2 regions of the Subtercola sp. PAMC28395 genome follow, and region 2 is predicted to be linked to the other one. Evidence: predicted binding sites of a transcription regulator. Region 2 holds the regulator's gene; the other holds the start of a gene.
The links. The regulator LexA, encoded in region 2, represses DNA repair genes until DNA is damaged. The targets are predictions, from matches to a motif close to TCGAACANNTGTTCGA.
Positions count from the first base shown of each region.

Region 1: KPL76_RS14060 (HNH endonuclease signature motif containing protein) is a predicted target of LexA. The motif match lies at 2,966-2,981, and genes of this name have one in related genera.

Region 1 is NZ_CP076547.1:3,072,523-3,081,496, forward strand. Features, by position in the region: gene KPL76_RS14050 (DUF4287 domain-containing protein) at 134-370, shown strand; gene KPL76_RS14055 (dihydrofolate reductase family protein) at 591-1,277, shown strand; gene KPL76_RS14060 (HNH endonuclease signature motif containing protein) at 1,378-2,955, opposite strand; gene KPL76_RS14065 (GNAT family N-acetyltransferase) at 3,101-3,556, shown strand; gene KPL76_RS14070 (DUF427 domain-containing protein) at 3,707-4,210, shown strand; tRNA gene KPL76_RS14075 (tRNA-Leu) at 4,531-4,604, opposite strand; gene KPL76_RS14080 (NAD(P)/FAD-dependent oxidoreductase) at 4,617-6,014, opposite strand; gene KPL76_RS14085 (DUF501 domain-containing protein) at 6,133-6,645, opposite strand; gene KPL76_RS14090 (septum formation initiator family protein) at 6,642-7,292, opposite strand; gene eno (phosphopyruvate hydratase) at 7,377-8,657, opposite strand; gene KPL76_RS14100 (MarR family winged helix-turn-helix transcriptional regulator) at 8,884-8,974, opposite strand, start outside.
Region 2 is NZ_CP076547.1:2,123,510-2,132,483, reverse strand. Features, by position in the region: gene infC (translation initiation factor IF-3) at 1-59, opposite strand, end outside; gene KPL76_RS09840 (DUF1844 domain-containing protein) at 368-718, shown strand; gene KPL76_RS09835 (cryptochrome/photolyase family protein) at 720-2,216, shown strand; gene KPL76_RS09830 (SseB family protein) at 2,250-3,209, opposite strand; gene priA (bifunctional 1-(5-phosphoribosyl)-5-((5-phosphoribosylamino)methylideneamino)imidazole-4-carboxamide isomerase/phosphoribosylanthranilate isomerase PriA) at 3,224-3,964, opposite strand; gene hisH (imidazole glycerol phosphate synthase subunit HisH) at 4,046-4,678, opposite strand; gene hisB (imidazoleglycerol-phosphate dehydratase HisB) at 4,675-5,283, opposite strand; gene KPL76_RS09810 (histidinol-phosphate transaminase) at 5,361-6,485, opposite strand; gene KPL76_RS09805 (LysM peptidoglycan-binding domain-containing protein) at 6,577-6,951, opposite strand; gene lexA (transcriptional repressor LexA) at 7,258-7,923, shown strand; gene hflX (GTPase HflX) at 8,039-8,974, opposite strand, start outside.

The DNA.
Region 1 (8,974 bases), 950 kb from region 2:
GTAAAGACAACGCTGTAGATCCACGGCTGTAAAGACACCGATGTCGAGAGGGCTCTGTAGAAACACGGTCATAGAGCCGCTGCTGTAGATGAGCGGTTGAAGAGGCAGGATTTAGACATAGGACGGGGCGACAATGACAGAAGAAGCGTCAGCAGCAATAAAGGGGCCGGCCAGCTACTTCCCATCGATCGAGAAGAAGTACGGGCACCCGATGCAGTACTGGTTCGACCTCGTCGACCACGCTCCTGTCTCCAAGCACATGGAGATCGTCGCGTGGCTCAAGACCGAGCATGGCATGGGGCACGGCCACGCCAATGCTGTCGTCGGCTACGTCAGGGCGTTGCCGGGGAGTGAACCTCATACCGAATGACCCTGGAGGTGATTGCTCCGGCGGCGAATGATTTTGACGATTACTGATCTTGGTGATCCTTGTGATCCTTGTGATCTTTGTGATCTTTGTGATCTTTGTGATCGAGAATCCACTTGATTTCTCACCCACGCGCCGGACTACCATTCAGTGAAATGCTGTCAAACCGCGTCCTCTGAGTGCGTCCACCAGGATCGAGAGGACTTCCAGCGAAGGAGTGCTCATGGCCGGCCGATTCGTGTACTGGATGAATGTCTCGCTCGATCTCTTCATCGACAGCAAGCCGGGCGAACACAACGACCTCGAAGGCCCCGGCTGGGTTCGCCTCAGTGAGCAACTGCACCTCGAGTTCAACGCTCGTGCCCGCCGTCTTTCGATGATGGTGGAAGGCCGGATCGTCTACGAGATGATGGATCCGTTCTGGCCCGACGCGCGCACGGATGAATCGCTTCCTGCCTACGCCCGTGAATTCGGCGAAATCTGGACGGATATGCCCAAAGTGCTCGTCTCGCGCACCCGTACGACTGCTGGGCACAACACCCGCATCATCGGCGGGGTTGGCAGCGGGGTTGGCAGCGGCGTTGGTGACGGCAGCGGCGCTGGTGGCGACGGCTTGAGCGGCGGCGGCTTCAGTGGAGACGGCGCCGACAACGCGATCGCACAGCTTGCCGAGCTGCGTCAGCGGACCGAGGGAGACATCGGCATCGGTGGAGCCACACTGGCCACACAACTACTTCGGGCCAACCTTCTCGATGAGCTGCTGCTTTTCACACACCCCGTTGTACTGGGAGCCGGCAGGCCGCTCTTCGACACGTTGGACCAGCCTCTCGCCAAACCCCTCCAGCTCGACCTCCTCGAACAGGGCAATTTCGACCGCGGCGTGACGATGCATCGGTACGCCATTAGCTGAGAGTGACGCCCGAGGTGCGTTCCCGCTCACCAGTGAATCCGAATACCCGGTCTGACTGGGCCTGCAACCTAGGGTCAGGCAGGATGTACGGGCATGGCCGCTACTCTGCCCGGTCATCGAAAGTCTGGGCCAGTCTGGTTCGGGACTTCGTCACGGGCATCCAACGACGATGCTTTCGGTCGATCCAGGGTGGTGCCTTGATCTGTGGCACCCCCGCGTGCATTCGGATCTCCCACCCCGAGTGATCAATGGTTCGGTGATGGAACCAACACACCAGCACGCCGTTGTCGGTGTGTGTCGACCCACCCTCGGCAAATTCGTCGACATGGTGGATCTCGCACCACGACGCGGGGACCCGGCAACCAGGAATCACGCAGCCACCGTCACGCAGGGTTATCGCTCGCCGTTGCCGACCGTCAAAACACCGTTGCTCTGCACCGAGGCTAACGATGCGCCCATCGTCTGCCAACACGACACGCTGCACCCCGCCGGCACATACCAGCTGACGAGCAGTACGGCCCGAAAGTGGAGCGTCGCTGCCATCGACCCAGCCCACTCCGGCACCGGCCATGAGGTCAGACTCGCGAACACTGACCACGACGGTCGCCGGCGCCCCTCCGATCGACGGGGTGTCTGCCGAGCGGCTCGCGCTGTCGAGGATCGACAGGAACACATCGTGTTGTATCTGCACCCGCGACCTATCATCGGCCAGAGCACTGAATTCTGCTTCCGCGGTATCGGAATCCGCTTCGCCGGCAGCATCAGCACAAGACTTAGCGGGATCGGCAACTGCGGTACCTGCAAATGCGGTATCGGCACCTGCGGTGCTGGCTGGTGCAGTCTCGGCAGGTGCGGAATCGCACAGAACGGCCTCGGCCGGGAATGAAACAGCACTCGTCACAGGCGAGAGGTAGGCGTCGAATAGGCGCTGCAACCGGGCAGCGGCCTCGGGCAGCAATACTCCGGAGAGCGGCACACCAGCAGAAGTCGCTCGACCGAGTTTGAGCGACCGATGGCACATGGCCCGCTCTTCGTCGGGTTCGACACCGTCAGGATCGATGACCAGGCGCCACACCGCGGCCTGCAGCCGGAGGTCATCGGCTGTCGCGGGTACAGGGCACTCCACGCTCGACCCGAGCGCTGCTGCCACCAACTCAACCTCGGCAGCATCGACGGCAACCTGATCAGCTCGCAATGAAGGAACCGAGAGCCCACCCACTATTGCGCTGGCCGCATCGACGCAGACGTCGGCATTCTCCAGCGCCGAACTGAGCATCGAGAACCGAGCAGGAAGCGTCTGACCGGTCATCGAGACCGCCGGCCTCACGGCCTCGCCCACTCGGAGAAGTCTGGCCGCTGTGGCGGAGGAGACGCGGGTGATGCGCTGCAGCAGCTCGGCGGCGTTTCTGCACCCCTTGCATGCACTGAGGCGTTCGCCACCCAGCTGCGGACGTGACCGTTCGCCGATCTCACCAGCAAGGGCGATTTCGATGGAGCCGCACGCTCGCCCAACCTCGGCCACGGACGCGGTCAAACTCAGCAGTTCGTCGTCGGCCAACAATCGTGCATCAGACGACCCGGCGCTGAGCCTCTCGCGACACCGTCTCAGCAGCACGCCGGCGGCATTGAGATCAGCAGTCAGCTGCTCGTCTTGCCTGTCTGCGTGGGGTCGGTTCATGAATCCATTTTCGCACATATGTTCGAGTAAATCTCACTAAAACGACGGTTTTCTGAATCTGTGGAGAACTTCTCTCGCCCCTTCCCGGTGTGCGAGTGGCAAGAATGTGCCAGTGCCATGAGTGCACGGGTGGCATGATCGTGCAATGAGCGATGTCGAAGTCAAGCGCCTGGTTGCCGGCGACGAGGCGCTTGCCGCCTCCTCGTTCACGATGATGGCCGCCGTCTTCGAAGAACCCAGCGTCCCACTCGACGATTCGTACATCAAGAACCTTCTCCGGAGTGATTCCTTCTGGGCAATCGCTGCGTTCCGTGGGCCCGAGGTAGTCGGCGGGCTCACCGCACACACCCTTCCGCTGACGCGAACCGCTCAGTCCGAGGTCTTCGTCTACGATCTGGCGGTTCACCACGACCACCGGCGACAGGGCATCGCAGCGCGTTTGCTTCACGAATTGCGCGCTGCCGCGGCGCGAGAGGGCATTCTCGACATCTTTGTCGCGGCCGACAACGACGACGCAAGCGCCCTCGACTTCTACCGGGCACAGGGGGCGACAGGTACGCCGGTGACCTTCTTCAGCTTTACCGAGGCGCGAGCATCCTGAGCCGGTTGCAGAAGCACCGCGAAGACTCGGAGGAATGGCACGACAACAACCGCCACAGCCCCACCGCCACAGCCCCACCCAAACCACAGCCGAGACCACAGCCACAGCCAGCCACAGCCACCATTCGGACTACACCGCTAGCGTCGCAGTATGAAGCGCAGCCGAATCGTCCCCGAGGAACCGAAGCCCGGCCAGGAGTCCGTGTGGGACTACCCGCGGCCTCCCCGCATCGAACCCTCCACCGAGCGAATCGTCATCGTCTTCGGCGGTGAGACCATCGTCGACACAACTGATTCGGTTCGTGTGCTCGAGACCAGCCATCCGCCGGTCTACTACCTGCCCAGAGCTGCGTTTCGCTCGGGTTCGCTGTCGGATGCCCGTGGCCAGTCGTTCTGCGAGTTCAAGGGTCTCGCGGGGTACCTGTCGGTGCACGGCGGTTCGCAGACTGCCCCGAGTGCGGCCTGGTACTACGCCGACCCGTCGCCCGGGTACGAATTGCTTGCCGGCAGAGTCGCTGTCTATCCATCGGCCATGCAGCAGTGCACTGTGGGCGGGGAGGTCGTGACGAGCCAGGAGGGAGACTTCTACGGTGGCTGGATCACCTCCCGGGTCGTCGGCCCGTTCAAGGGGGCGCCGGGCACCCTCGGCTGGTGAATCCGGCGACGCGAACAATTAATCGGGTCGTCGATTGGGAGCCAAGCATCAGTTTCACTCACAGGCGATAGGCCTTGTACTCGATCGGTGAGCCAACGGAGAGCGGGCCACCCTCCTTTGTTACGTGAGTTGGATGAACGAAACCGCCCAAGCGGCGACCTGCTCGATTGTGCCGTGCCCGTCTCAATCCAGGCGAACGAGTAGCTTCCTGCGTGGGTTCGACGACGGGCCGAGTTCATGTGGCCGCAAAATACGATTCCTGACGAAAGAAAAAGGCGCCACTCCCCCGTGGATCAGGGATAGTAGGCCTTCGAGCGCAGTACCCCCAGAGGGACTCGAACCCTCACTGTGTCGATTTTAAGTCGACTGCCTCTGCCGATTGGGCTATGGGGGCAACCTGTGAAGGCTACTCTTTCGAGACGGCTCCACCAACGGCGACAGGCGCACCCGCGGTCACAGGATGCCCGGCAGGAGCCGCGGCGACTGCAGGCCGGGGGCGTGAGGCGAACTCTTCGAACGCTGCTCGAGGGTGAACGCGGGCTTCGAACGAAACGATGTCACGGCCGAGGAAGAAGTTGTTCACCCATCCTCCGACGACGCGGAGCTTGCGCTCCCAGCTGGGCATAGCCAGTCCGTGGTAACCGCGGTGCATGAACCAGGCGGGGAGGCCCGTGATGCCGATCTTGCCGGACTGGAAGGCACCAACGCCGATGCCGAGGCTTGCGACAGCTCCGGCGTTCTTGTGGAAGTAGTCCTTCACGTCTTCGCCCCGCAGCTCGGCGACGAGGTTCTTCGCGAGCTGCTTGCCCTGGCGAACGGCGTGCTGGGCGTTGGGCACACAGAAGCCACCGACTCCGCCGCCCGAGAGGTCGGGCACGGCCGAGACATCGCCGGCACCCCAGGCGTCTGCGACAACACCGTCGTCGTTGATGACGCGGAGGTCGGGCTGCAGGCGCAGGCGACCACGTTCTTCGATGGGGAGGTCGGTGTTCTTGAGCATGGGGCTGGCCATGACACCAGCGGTCCAGACGATGAGGTCGGATTCGAAGCTGTCGCCCGTCGAGAGTTCGATGACTCCGCCTACGGCGGACTTGAGCTGCGTCTCGAGGTGGATCTCGGCGCCGCGCTCAGCCAGGTTCTGGATGACCCAGCCCGCGGTCTTCAACGAAACCTCGGGCATGATGCGGCCCATCGCCTCGATCAGGTGGAAGTGAGTGTCTTCAAACGCGAGCTCGGGGTACTTGTCAAGCAGCGCGCTGGCGAACGAACGCATCTCTGCGAAGACCTCGATACCGGCGAACCCGCCGCCCACGACGACAAACGTCAGAAGGCGGTCGCGCTCTGGGCCCTCTGGCAGCTGCGAGGCCTTGTCGAAGTTGGTGAGGATGCGGTCACGAATTGCCGTGGCCTCTTCGATGGTCTTGAGGCCGATCGCCTCGTCGGCAACACCCGGGATCGGGAAGGTACGCGAAACGGAGCCAGCGGTGACGACGATCGTGTCGTACTCGAGCTCGTACGGCTCGCCGATGTTCGGAACGATGGTGACGACCTTGTCGGCGTGGGTGATCTTCTCGACCTTGCCCGCGATGATCGTGGTCTTCTTCAGATGGCGGCGCAATGAGACCACGGCGTGACGGGGCTCGATCGAGCCAGCCACGACCTCGGGGAGGAAGGGCTGGTACGTCATGTAGGGAAGCGGGTCGACGATGGTGACCTCGGCCTCCCCGGATCGCAGGGCTTTCTCGAGCTTCCAGGCGGTATAGAAACCGGCGTAGCCGCCGCCGACGATCAGGATTTTGGGCACAGTAAAGGATCTCCTCAGTGAAGGTACAGCCATTAGGCTACTACCTCCGCGGCACGCACCCAGACGGTTGGGCCCAGGCACAGCCACGGAGCTGTTCAATGGCCCGCACTGGCCTCAGCTATACAGAATAGTCGATGCACTCGCAAATGAGGGGCGACCAGTCGCCTCTGGCCAGTGCCAGGTCGCCGATCGGGTTCACTCCGGGGCCAGCAGCGAGGGCGTGAGCGGCAAGGGCGTGCAGGCATTTGACGCGTACCGGCATGCCCCCGGCGGAGATCCCAGCGATCTCGTCGACCACCGCGATGGTCTCGCGATCGGCGATGTACTGCGCATGTGCGGCCTGGTATTGCTCGCGAATCGCGTCGTCGGTCGCAAGGAGATCCTGCAGCACGGGCATCACCTGGGTTGCCTCGAGGTCGGACATCGCGGCTGTCGCTGCGGGGTGGCTCAGGTAGTACAGCGTCGGGAACGGCGTATTGTCATCGAGCCGTGGTGCGGTCGCGACGACGGTCGGAGCACCACACACACACCGCGCGGCGATTCCGAGCACATTGCGCGCCGGGCGCCCGAGCTGGGCCGAGACCGTGGCGATGTCAGCAGTGCTGGCCGGGTCGAATGGGGGTGTTGTCATTGGGAATTCCCGGTCGTTGTCTGAGTGCCTGTACTGGTCTGAGTGCCTGTACTGGTCTGCGCGCCTGGCTGAGTACCGAGTTGCGTACCGAGCTGGTCGGGAGTCTGGTTACTGAGCCCGGCGGTCATTCCTGACGCGAACAGCGTGGCCAGCCAGTTGGTGTCGGTCGACTGGATGCTCGTACTCACGGGTGCCGCGGCCGCTCCGCCCGACGTGGTCGTGTCGTTCAGGATGAGAAAGCTCGTCTCGCCGGGCATGACGAAATACAGGCGGTCGCGGGCCAGAGCGCGAACGTAGGCCGGGTCACTCCACCGGGCAACATCGGCATTCAACTCGGTGTTCTTCGCCTGCGCCTGCTGGACCTGGCTCTGAAGGTCGGCGATCTGCTGCCGCTGCTCGAAGAAGGCACGCGCTCCAGGAGCTACGACAACGACGAACAAGACCAGCACGATGAGCATGAGCACGGTGAAACCGGAGAACCGGATGCTGCGCAACCAGTTCGTCGACCCGGCCAGACCGGCAACTCCGAGAGATGCTCCGGAGGAATTCGTGCTGGAGCCGCTCGCCGCACCAGTGACGCCGACCGACTTTCGCGGCTTGCCATCAGCGGGCGAGGCGGACCGTGCTCCGAGAATGGGGGGCCGCATGTTCTTCCTCGCTTTCGCTGGTTGAGTAACGGGCTTCGCCGCTACTCAACCAGCGATATCAACCACCGATTTCAGCTACAGGTTTCAGCCCTTGAAGCGAGGGAATGCCGAGCGCCCTGCGTACACAGCACCCTCAGCAAGCTCTTCTTCGATCCTCAACAGTTGATTGTACTTAGCGACCCGCTCGCTTCTGGCAGGCGCACCGGTCTTGATCTGACCCGAGTTCGTGGCGACCGCGAGGTCGGCGATCGTGGTGTCTTCGGTCTCGCCGGAGCGGTGAGACATCATCGTGGTGTAGCCCGATCGCTGCGCGAGAGAAACGGCGTCGAGGGTCTCGGTGAGCGTGCCGATCTGGTTGACCTTGACGAGCATCGAGTTGCCGGCGCCGAGCGAGATGCCCTTGGCCAGGCGAACCGGGTTCGTGACGAACAGGTCGTCACCGACGATCTGGACCTTGCCGCCGATGGAGGCGGTGAGGTGCTGGTAGCCCTCCCAGTCGTCCTCCTCGAGCGGGTCTTCGATCGAGACGAGCGGGTAGTTGGCCAGCAGCCCTTCGAAGTAGGCGCTCAGTTCGATGGCGCTGGTGGCCTTGCCCTCGAACTGGTAGGCACCATCGCGGTAGAACTCGCTCGCCGCGACATCCATCGCCAGAGCGATGTCTTTGCCGGGGGTGAAGCCCGCCTTGGTGATCGCTTCGAGAATGAGGTCGAGCGCTGCAGCGTTGCTGGAGAGGTTCGGCGCGAAGCCGCCCTCGTCGCCGAGGCCGGTCGACAGGCCCTTGGCGCTCATGAGCGACTTGAGGGCGTGGTAGGTCTCGACTCCCCAGCGCAGGGATTCGGCGAACGTCTCTGCGCCGATGGGAGCGATCATGAACTCCTGGATGTCGACGTTCGAGTCGGCGTGTGAGCCACCGTTGATGATGTTCATCATCGGAACGGGAAGCACGTGCGCGTTCGGGCCGCCGACGTAACGGAACAGCGGCAGGTCAGCGGAGTCTGCAGCAGCGCGTGCAACAGCGAGCGAGACACCCAGGATGGCGTTCGCGCCCAGGCGGCTCTTGTTCTCGGTGCCGTCGAGGGCGATCATTGCGCCGTCGACGAGGCGCTGGTCGCTTGCTTCGAAGCCCTCGAGGGCCGGGCCGAGCTCGTCGATGACAGCGTCGACGGCCTTCAGTACGCCCTTGCCGAGGTAGCGGCTCTTGTCGCCGTCGCGCAGCTCGTAGGCCTCAAAGGCTCCGGTGGACGCACCGGACGGAACGGCAGCGCGGGAAACCACGCCGTCGTCGAGCAGAACCTCGACCTCGATGGTCGGGTTGCCGCGCGAGTCAAGAATCTCGCGAGCGCCTACGGCTTCGATCAATGCCACTGGATTGTCTCCTTGGGTTTGTAGATGACGAACGGGTTTATACAGGACGAACGGGTTTGCAGAGGAACGGACGACTTCACACTGATGGTCGGCTTCACGACGACCGACACGCGCACGGTCATCCGCCGCCCAGTCTAACGAACCCCTGCAAACACCCGGGGTCGAAACCCGCAGACCGTGTGCGCAGTCAACATCAGGAGATCGAAGGGGAGGAGAGTCGACCTTCTCAGGCTGCGAGTTCCTGAACCCCGATGCGATCGCCGATGAGGTCGGTGGCCTCTGCGAGGACGCCGAGTTCGCGGGTGGTGAGATCGGCG
Region 2 (8,974 bases):
GGATCGCTGATGCGTTGCTCCTTTGTGCTGACGGATGCCCGGCCGACGCACCACGGCATGAACCGTGGGCACGCAAAACTGAAATCATCCACGCACAAACGACACCGCCGAACTTCGGCAGCACACATCACACACGTACCGCACCCTCATCTGCTCTCGCAGACACCTGCCCTGCTGACGTTCACGAAGCTATTCGTTCTCATCGACGGGGCGGAGTGCAATCAACCCGGTAACCTTGAGGCATCAAGCCAAACGGTCAAGCGCGGGTGGGAGAATCTCCACTTTCGTCTGAAGCCATAATGGCCTCAGAGCCGCATAGAGCATATCAGAGTCTCAGGCCAACATGTTAGAACGGAACCAAATCACTGTGAGCGATGCGTATCTCGAAGACGATTCGATCGGAGCGGCGCGCGACATCGCCGATGTACAGGCCGTCGAAGTCATCACCACGACCGCCGTGCACCTGATGAGCGCCGCTGCGGTGAAGGTCGGGCTTGCCGACGACCCCGAGAACCAGCTCGATCTCGACGAGGCGCGAAAACTCATCATCGCCCTCGCCGGGCTCGTGACGGCAGGGGCTCCGGAGATCGGCGACATGCACGCCCGAAGCCTGCGCGACGGCCTGCGTTCGCTTCAGCTGGCCTTCCGCGAAGCGTCACCCTTCCCCGACGCAATCGGCCAGGGCCCGGGCGAGAAGCTGACCGGGCCCGTCAACTAGCGTGCCCGGCCGGCCGGTTCGGTGGATCTTCGCGGGCCAGCTGGGCTCCGCGTTCGACGATGGCGGCCCGATGCTGCTCATCGAATCGAGGCGGGCACTCGGGCGGGGGCCGATTCACAGGGCGAAAGCGCACCTGCTGCTGTCGGGCATCCGGCATCGAGCCAGGGAGCTGGGCGACAGAGTCGAATTCCACCAGGTCGACACGTACTCCGAGATAGTGGATGGCCGGACCGACCTGGAGGTCATCGACCCCACCTCGTGGCGGGCCAGGCGCAAGGTGCGGCAGATCGGGGCAGCCATCCTGCCGAGCCGGGGTTTCGTCTCGAGCGAAACGGAATTTGCGGAATGGGCGGCCTCACGAGGAGCCAAGCGGCTTCTGCTGGAGGACTTCTACCGGGCGATGCGCCTTCGAACGGGCATCCTGATGGAAGGTGACGGACCGGCCGGCGGCCAGTGGAACTACGACCACAACAACCGCCAGTCCCCTCCGAAGAACGCCGTCAGCCTGGGACTGCCAGACCCCTGGTGGCCGGTCGAGGACGACATCGACGAGGAGGTTCGGGCTGATCTCGACCGCTGGCAGGCCGAGGGATCAGTGACCCTGGTCGGTGACGATGGGCCGCGCAGGTTCGCCGTCACGGAAGGCGAGGCGAACGCGGCGCTCGAGGACTTCGTTTCCGTCAGACTCAACGACTTCGGCCCGTTCGAAGACGCGACTCTCTCAGGTGACTGGTCGATGGCTCACTCCCTGCTGAGCGTGCCCCTGAATCTCGGGCTGCTCGACCCTCGCGCAGTGGTCAACAGGGTGGTGAGCGAATACGACGCCGGCCGCGCGCCACTGGCGAGCGTGGAGGGCTTCGTTCGCCAGATCGCCGGGTGGCGCGACTACGTCTGGCATCTCTACTGGCATCTCGGCGAGAAGTACCCGACGAGCCACAATGGGCTGAACGCGAGGCGGGAACTGCCGATCGAGTTCAGGCGACTCGACGCTGACGCAATCGAGGCGAACTGCCTGGGCGAGAGCTTGCGAGGTGTTCGCGAACGGGGTTGGGCCCACCACATCCAGCGCCTGATGGTCATCGGGAACTGGGCGCTCCAACGCGGCTACGATCCGGTTGCGCTGAATGACTGGTTCGTATCGATGTTCGTCGATGGCACCCCGTGGGTGATGCCGGCGAATGTCATCGGCATGTCACAGCACGCAGACGGAGGCATCGTCGCTACCAAACCGTATTCGGCTGGCGGTGCCTACATCTCGAAGATGACCGACTACTGCGGAAGCTGCCGCTTCGACCCGAAGGTTCGTCTCGGGCCTGATGCCTGCCCGTTCACGGCAGGGTACTGGGCCTTTCTCGACCGGGTCGAGCCGCAGCTCCGCACGAACCACCGCATGGCCCAGCCCCTCGCGGGTCTCCGGCGCCTGCCCGATCGCGAAGCTGTCGTCGCCCAGGAGCGCGTTCGCGAACAGCTCGGCGAATTCACGGCCGTCATCGAGTGATGCTCCCGTAATCGGGAACGGGAACTCGGCCGGTCAGGCGGCGATGAGCCTGATCGACAGGGAGTCCACCCGATCTGCGATCAGCGCCGACTGGGCCCAACGGTCCTGCAGGCGAGCGAGAAGAAGAGCCAGGGCTTCGCGGTCGAGACCCGGTGCCAGCGCGAGAACGACGGTCACTTCGGGGGCGGCCAGCCGGGCATCCGGGTCGCCCTGCACCAGCGCGAGCGAGACCACCGCCGGTTCGCCCAGCACCGCCACACGGAACTCTGCCAGCAGAGGGCTGGAATCACGATCACCGTGTGGTGCACCTCCGATTTCAGCGTCGGTGTCAGTGTCGGTGTCGGTGTCGGTGTCGAACGGTGACGCCCACGGTGAGCCCTGGGCGATGGCCCACACGGCCGGGCGCCGCACGACGAACTCGGTGGCCGATGTCGGATCGATGATGAGCAGGTCGGTGCCCTCTGCTGCGGCCGAGAGCGCTATCCGCCGAGCTTCGTTGGGCACCGGTCGTGCGGCAGGGTTCCAGCTCGCCATCGCAGCCACAGAGGTGAAGACCGGCAGAGCGGTGCGGCCGTCGGGCGCCGTCACTGTGACGATCGCGAGTTCCTGGGTCTTGTCGACGGTGCGACCATAGTGGTCCACCGCGGTCTGCCCGGCCTCGGCCACCAGCGGTACCAGGAGACGTGCGCTGCTGAATGCTTCGATGACTGCGGCCTGGGAACGCGGTGGGCGGGGAAGCCCGTCCCCGGCACGAAATACTCGGATCGCCTCGACCAGGCCAGAGGCTTCTTCTCCCTGGTCGTCCTCGTAGCCACTCGTGCTCGCGTCGAACGTGCGACCTGCCCACGGCTGGCCTGCCGAGTCTGCGAATAGTGCTCCGCCCTCCTCGGAGGACTGCGAGCGTGCTGGTGGCATGCCTGTCGAGGGAAGCACCCGGGCACGGCCGGGCCTGCTGGCCGAAGCAGGCTCCTGCTCTGGATGCTCGGGGGGCATGGGCTTCGAACCGCTCAGTCTGACGCGACCGCGAGTGCCTCGACGAGAGTGAAGGCTCCCGCGTAGAGGGCCCGGCCTACAATCGCGCCTTCCAGACCGTCGGAAACGAGTGCGCGCAGCTCGACCAGGTCGTCGAGGCTCGAGATTCCGCCGGAGGCGATGACGGGTTTGTCGGTCTTCTGCATGACCTGCTTGAGGAGGTCGACATTCGGACCCTTGAGCGTGCCGTCCTTGGTGACGTCGGTGACCACATAACGGGCACAGCCCGCGTCCTCGAGGCGCGCGAGCACCTCCCAGAGGTCACCCCCGTCTTCAGTCCAGCCGCGCGCCGCCAGAGTCGTACCCCGCACATCCAGGCCGACCGCGATGGCCTCGCCGAATCGCGCGATCGCCTTGGCCGCCCACTCCGGGTTCTCCAGCGCTGCGGTGCCGAGGTTGATGCGCGTGGCACCGCTCTCGAGCGCATGCTCCAGCGACGCGTCATCGCGGATGCCGCCGGAGAGCTCGATCTTGATGCCGGTCGCCTGGGCGATGACTCGGCGGATGACGTCGACATTGTTGCCTCTCCCGAAGGCAGCATCGAGGTCGACGAGATGGATCCACTCTGCTCCCTGCGCAACCCAGTCGGCCGCGGCGTCAGCAGGATCGCCGTGATTGGTCTCGGTTCCGGCCTGGCCCTGAGTCAGGCGCACGGCCTGCCCGTCGGCTATGTCGACTGCGGGCAGGAGAACGAGCGCGGGGCCAGGTGTAGTCATGATCGGGTTCAGGTGCTTTCAGGCTTGGAGTGAGAGAGGGGTTCAGTCGCACGAAGCGACAGACGAATGGGTCGTACGGAGTCAGAGCGTGAGGAGCCAGTTGGACAGGAGCTGCATTCCCGCCTCCCCGGACTTCTCCGGGTGGAACTGGGTGGCTGAGAGCGGACCGTTCTCCACTGCGGCGATGAACCGGCCACCATGTTCTGCCCAGGTGACGGACGCGGCGGGAAGTGGAGGCTGCACATCGAGCTCCCAGGTCTGGGCAGCGTTCGAGTGCACGAAGTAGAAGCGCTCCTCAGCGATTCCGGCGAAGAGCCTCGATTCCTCCGGTGCGATGACGGTGTTCCACCCCATGTGGGGCAGCACATCCGCCTTCAGCTCGTCGACCGTGCCCGGCCATTCGCCGAGGCCTTCGGTATCGACCCCGCGTTCGACGCCACGACTGAACAGCACCTGCATACCGACACAGATGCCCAGCACCGGCCTGCCGCCAGCCAGCCGCTTGTCGATCAGCTCACCCCCGCGCACGGACTCGAGCGCCCGCATGACGGCGTCGAACGCACCCACGCCCGGCACGAGCAGACCGTCGGCTTCAGCCACCGCGCGTCGATCGGCCGTCAGTTCGACCTCGGCTCCGACCCTTTCGAGTGCTTTCACAGCCGAGTGGACATTGCCGCTGCCGTAGTCGAGCACGACAACCTTGCGAGGGGTCACAACGCGCCCTTTGTCGACGGAACTCCCGAAACCTGGGGGTCGAGTTGTTTGGCAAAACGGAACGCCCTGGCGAACGCCTTGAACTCCGCCTCAGCAATGTGGTGTGGATCGCGGCCGCCGAGCACGGTGATGTGCACTGTCAGGCCAGCATGGAAGGTGATCGCCTCGAAGACGTGGCGAACCATGGAGCCGGTGAAGTGGCCGCCGATCAGGTGGAACTCGAACCCTGCCGGCTCACCGGTGTGCACAAGGAATGGTCGACCCGAAATGTCGACAACGGCCTGAACGAGCGCCTCGTCAAGTGGCACGAGAGCATCACCGAACCGCGAGATGCCACTCTTGTCCCCGAGCGCCTGCCGGATGGCCTGTCCCAGCACGATGCCGATGTCTTCGACGGTGTGGTGTACGTCGATATCGGTGTCTCCGGTTGCCGTCACGGTGAGGTCTGTGAGGGAGTGCTTGGCAAACGCTGTCAGCATGTGGTTGAAGAACGGAACACTCGTGTCGATGTGCGAAGTGCCGGTGCCGTCGAGGTCCACGGAGAGTTGGATGCTCGATTCGCTGGTTTTGCGCGTCAGGCTGGCAGTGCGGGGTTCTGTCGACATGCGAAAAAGTCTATCGGCCCCGGCAGTTGTCGACCGCGCGCGCAACGATGGCCAATACGCCGCGACCCGGGCAACGGCTACCGCGAAGGAGTGAGTTCTTTCATAGCGTCGAGGAACGCTGTCGTCTCATCTTCTGTACCAGCGCTCACGCGAAGGTGTCCGGGAATACCGAGATCCCTGATGATGATGTCGCGCTCGAGCAGCTGTTCGAACAGTTCATGGGAATCGGGCACTCCCCCGAACAACACAAAATTCGACGCACTCGGGAACGGCGTGTAGCCCAGCTCACGGAGTGTGTCTTCGATGCGGTCACGCTGCCGCTTGATGTCGTCGACCATGGCGAGCATCTCCGGTGCATGAGCGAGAGCTGCTACTGCAGCCGCCTGCGTCAGGGCTGAGAGATGGTAGGGCAACCGAACCAGTCTGAGGGCATCGCTGATTGCCGGGGCCGCGGCGAGGTACCCGAGTCGGGCGCCGGCGAAGGCGAAAGCCTTGCTCATCGTGCGAGTGACGATCAGTCGCTCACGGCCGGGGAGCAAGGAGAGTGCTGTCTGCTCCCCCGCGCGACCGAACTCTGCATAGGCCTCATCGACAACCACGATCTTGTCCGTCGCGTCGTACGCGGCGGCAATGGTGTCAAGGGTTATGGCTGTACCCGTCGGGTTGTTGGGGGAACAGAAGAAGACCAGATCGGGGTCGGTGCGGGTGACCCAGTCGACCGCGGTCTGCGGAGAGATCTCATACCCGGCGTCACGCTCGCCGGCGACCCATTCCGTACCGGTTCCTGCCGCGATGATCGAATGCATCGAATAGGTGGGAGGGAACCCGAGCACTGACCTGCCGGGGCCACCGAAAGCCTGGAGAATCTGCTGCAGGACCTCGTTCGACCCGTTCGCAGCCCAGATGTTCTCCCGCGTGAGCCCGTGTCCGAGGTAGGAAGCCAGGCTGTCGCGAAGCGCTGGAAACTCTCGATCAGGGTAGCGATTGACCGTCAGGAGCTGAGTGGCCAAGGCTTCGATGATCGAGCGCGCAACGGCTTCAGGGATCGGGTGCGTGTTCTCGTTGACGTTGAGAGCCACCTTGACCTTGAGTTCCGGCGCCCCGTAGGGAGTCAGTCCACGCAGGTCGTCTCGGATGGGCAGATCTGCCAGGGAGAACGGTCTTGGATCGCTGAAACCACCATCAGGGCTATTGGAACTCACGCAACCAATGGTAGCGCGGTGACCAGATCAGCCTTCGTACGCCCGACAACCTCGGCGCAGCTTCGCGCGCGCGGCGGTGCATAGTTTCGAATTACCGTGCGTATTCACTCGGAAGCGCCAGTCGCTGGCCCGGCTGCACGTCTGACGACGGCAGCTGGTTCAGGCTCTGGATGGCTGCAATCACGTCGCGCGGGTCACCAGACGGATCGATGCTCTGGGCGATGGACCACAGGCTCTGCCCTGACTGGACGGTGACATAGGTGAAGGTACTGGACGACCCGCTCGAAGTGGCGATTGCAGCGGCACCACCGAAGACCGCGAACGCGGCCATCGCACCGATCAATGCCATCGACGCAACAGCACCCAGAAAGACCCGACCGCGGCGGGTGAGACGGAGGTGGACTCGCACGGGAGCGGACAGGGCACGCTGTGCGTGAGGGCCTGGTGCGAAATTCAGTGCAGTCATCGTGACCTCCTGGGGTGTATTCGTATGCGACCCTCGGCCGGGAGGGCCGCATACGAAGCTTTGTTCCGAATATATCTTCGATTGTTCGAATAAACAAGTTCGAAATGTGCCCCAATCTCGCGACACACTCGAACACCTGTTTGCTCTGGGCACGGTCTTCGATACAGTTTCGATTGTCGAAAGAAACTTTGAACTTGCCCACTGACAGTGAAACCCCACCCACTGACATTGGGTCGCCAACGAAGATCCACCCTTCATCCAGCCGGCCAAGGGGTGCGACTGCGAATCCGATGAGAGCGAGAGAACATGACCAGTGAACGTGGCGGTACGCGGAGGCGAAAATCACTCAGCGAGAAGCAGCTGGCAATCCTCGAAGTGATTTCCGAGGCGGTCAACCAGCAGGGCTATCCGCCGAGTATGCGCGAGATCGGTGACGCTGTGGGGCTCGCTTCCCTCTCGAGCGTGACGCACCAGTTGAACCAGCTCGAATTGAGCGGATACCTCCGCCGCGACCCGAACAGGCCGCGTGCACTGGAGATCCTCATCGACATCCCGAAGAGTGACAGCGTCGCCACAGACTCACCGACTCCCCACGGCGATGTGGCGCTCGTTCCGATGGTCGGCCGCATCGCAGCGGGTATCCCCATCACCGCCGAACAGCAGGTGGAGGAGATCTATCCGCTTCCCCGTCAGCTCGTGGGCAAGGGTGAACTCTTCATGTTGAAGGTCGTCGGTGAGTCAATGATCGACGCTGCGATCTGCGACGGCGACTGGGTCGTCGTGCGCACCCAGAAGACAGCAGAGAACGGTGACATCGTTGCCGCCATGCTCGACGAAGAGGCCACAGTGAAGGTCTTCCGCCAGCGTGATGGCCACACCTGGTTGCTGCCGCGAAACTCGAACTTTGAGCCTATTCTCGGCGATTTCGCGACCGTTCTGGGCAAGGTCGTCGCTGTGCTGCGCTCGGTCTAGGCGCACAGCCACTGTTCTCGAAGACAACGTCTTCGAGAACAGCGAGGCGGCGAATGGTCACATTCCGAAGGCTCCCTGTTCGGGAGGATTCGGGCAGAGTGGTTTGCCGTTGGGCCTATGACGACCGGGCGGAGTCGACGCTGAATTCCAGCAGCTGAGCCTCGAATTCAGGAGTGACCATTGCGCGCACGTGGGTTCCACCTTCTTCGTACTCCGTACTGAGCACCGTGCTGTGCTGGTGCATTTGTGACACCAGGTCACCACGGTCATAGGGAATCAACACGTCGACCTCGACGGATGGCGTCGGCAGCAGGCCGTCGATCGCGCCGAGGAGTTCTTCGATGCCTTCGCCTGTGCGCGCGGAGACGAACATCGAACGGGGCTCAAGACCCCGAAGCACGATCCGGTCACTTTCGGAGATGAGATCGCTCTTGTTGAAGACGACGAGCTCAGGGATACCTCTGGCTCCCGCCTCGCCGATGACGTCGCGCACAGTCGTGAGCTGGCTCGCAGGGTCTGGGTGCGAACCGTCGACGACATGCACGATGACATCTGCGTCGGCGACCTCTTCGAGCGTCGATCGAAACGCTTCGACGAGCTGCGTGGGGAGGCTGCGCACGAACCCGACCGTATCGACGAACGTGTATTCACGGCCATCAGCGGTCTGCGTGCGACGAACCGTCGCATCGAGGGTGGCGAACAGGGCGTTCTCGACCAGCAGGCCGGCACCGGTGATGCGATTCAGCAGCGACGACTTGCCGGCGTTCGTGTAGCCCGCAATCGCTACCGACGGCACCGTGTTGCGCTTGCGGTTGGCCCTCTTGGCGTCACGCGCGGGCTTCATGGCAGCGATCTGCTTGCGCAGGCGAGACATGCGGGTGTGAATGCGGCGGCGATCCAGTTCGATCTTGGTCTCACCGGGGCCGCGAGAGCCCATGCCGGCACCCGCACCACCCACCTGGCCACCGGCCTGGCGAGACATCGAGTCACCCCAGCCTCGCAATCGCGGCAGGAGGTATTCGAGCTGCGCGAGCTCGACCTGCGCCTTGCC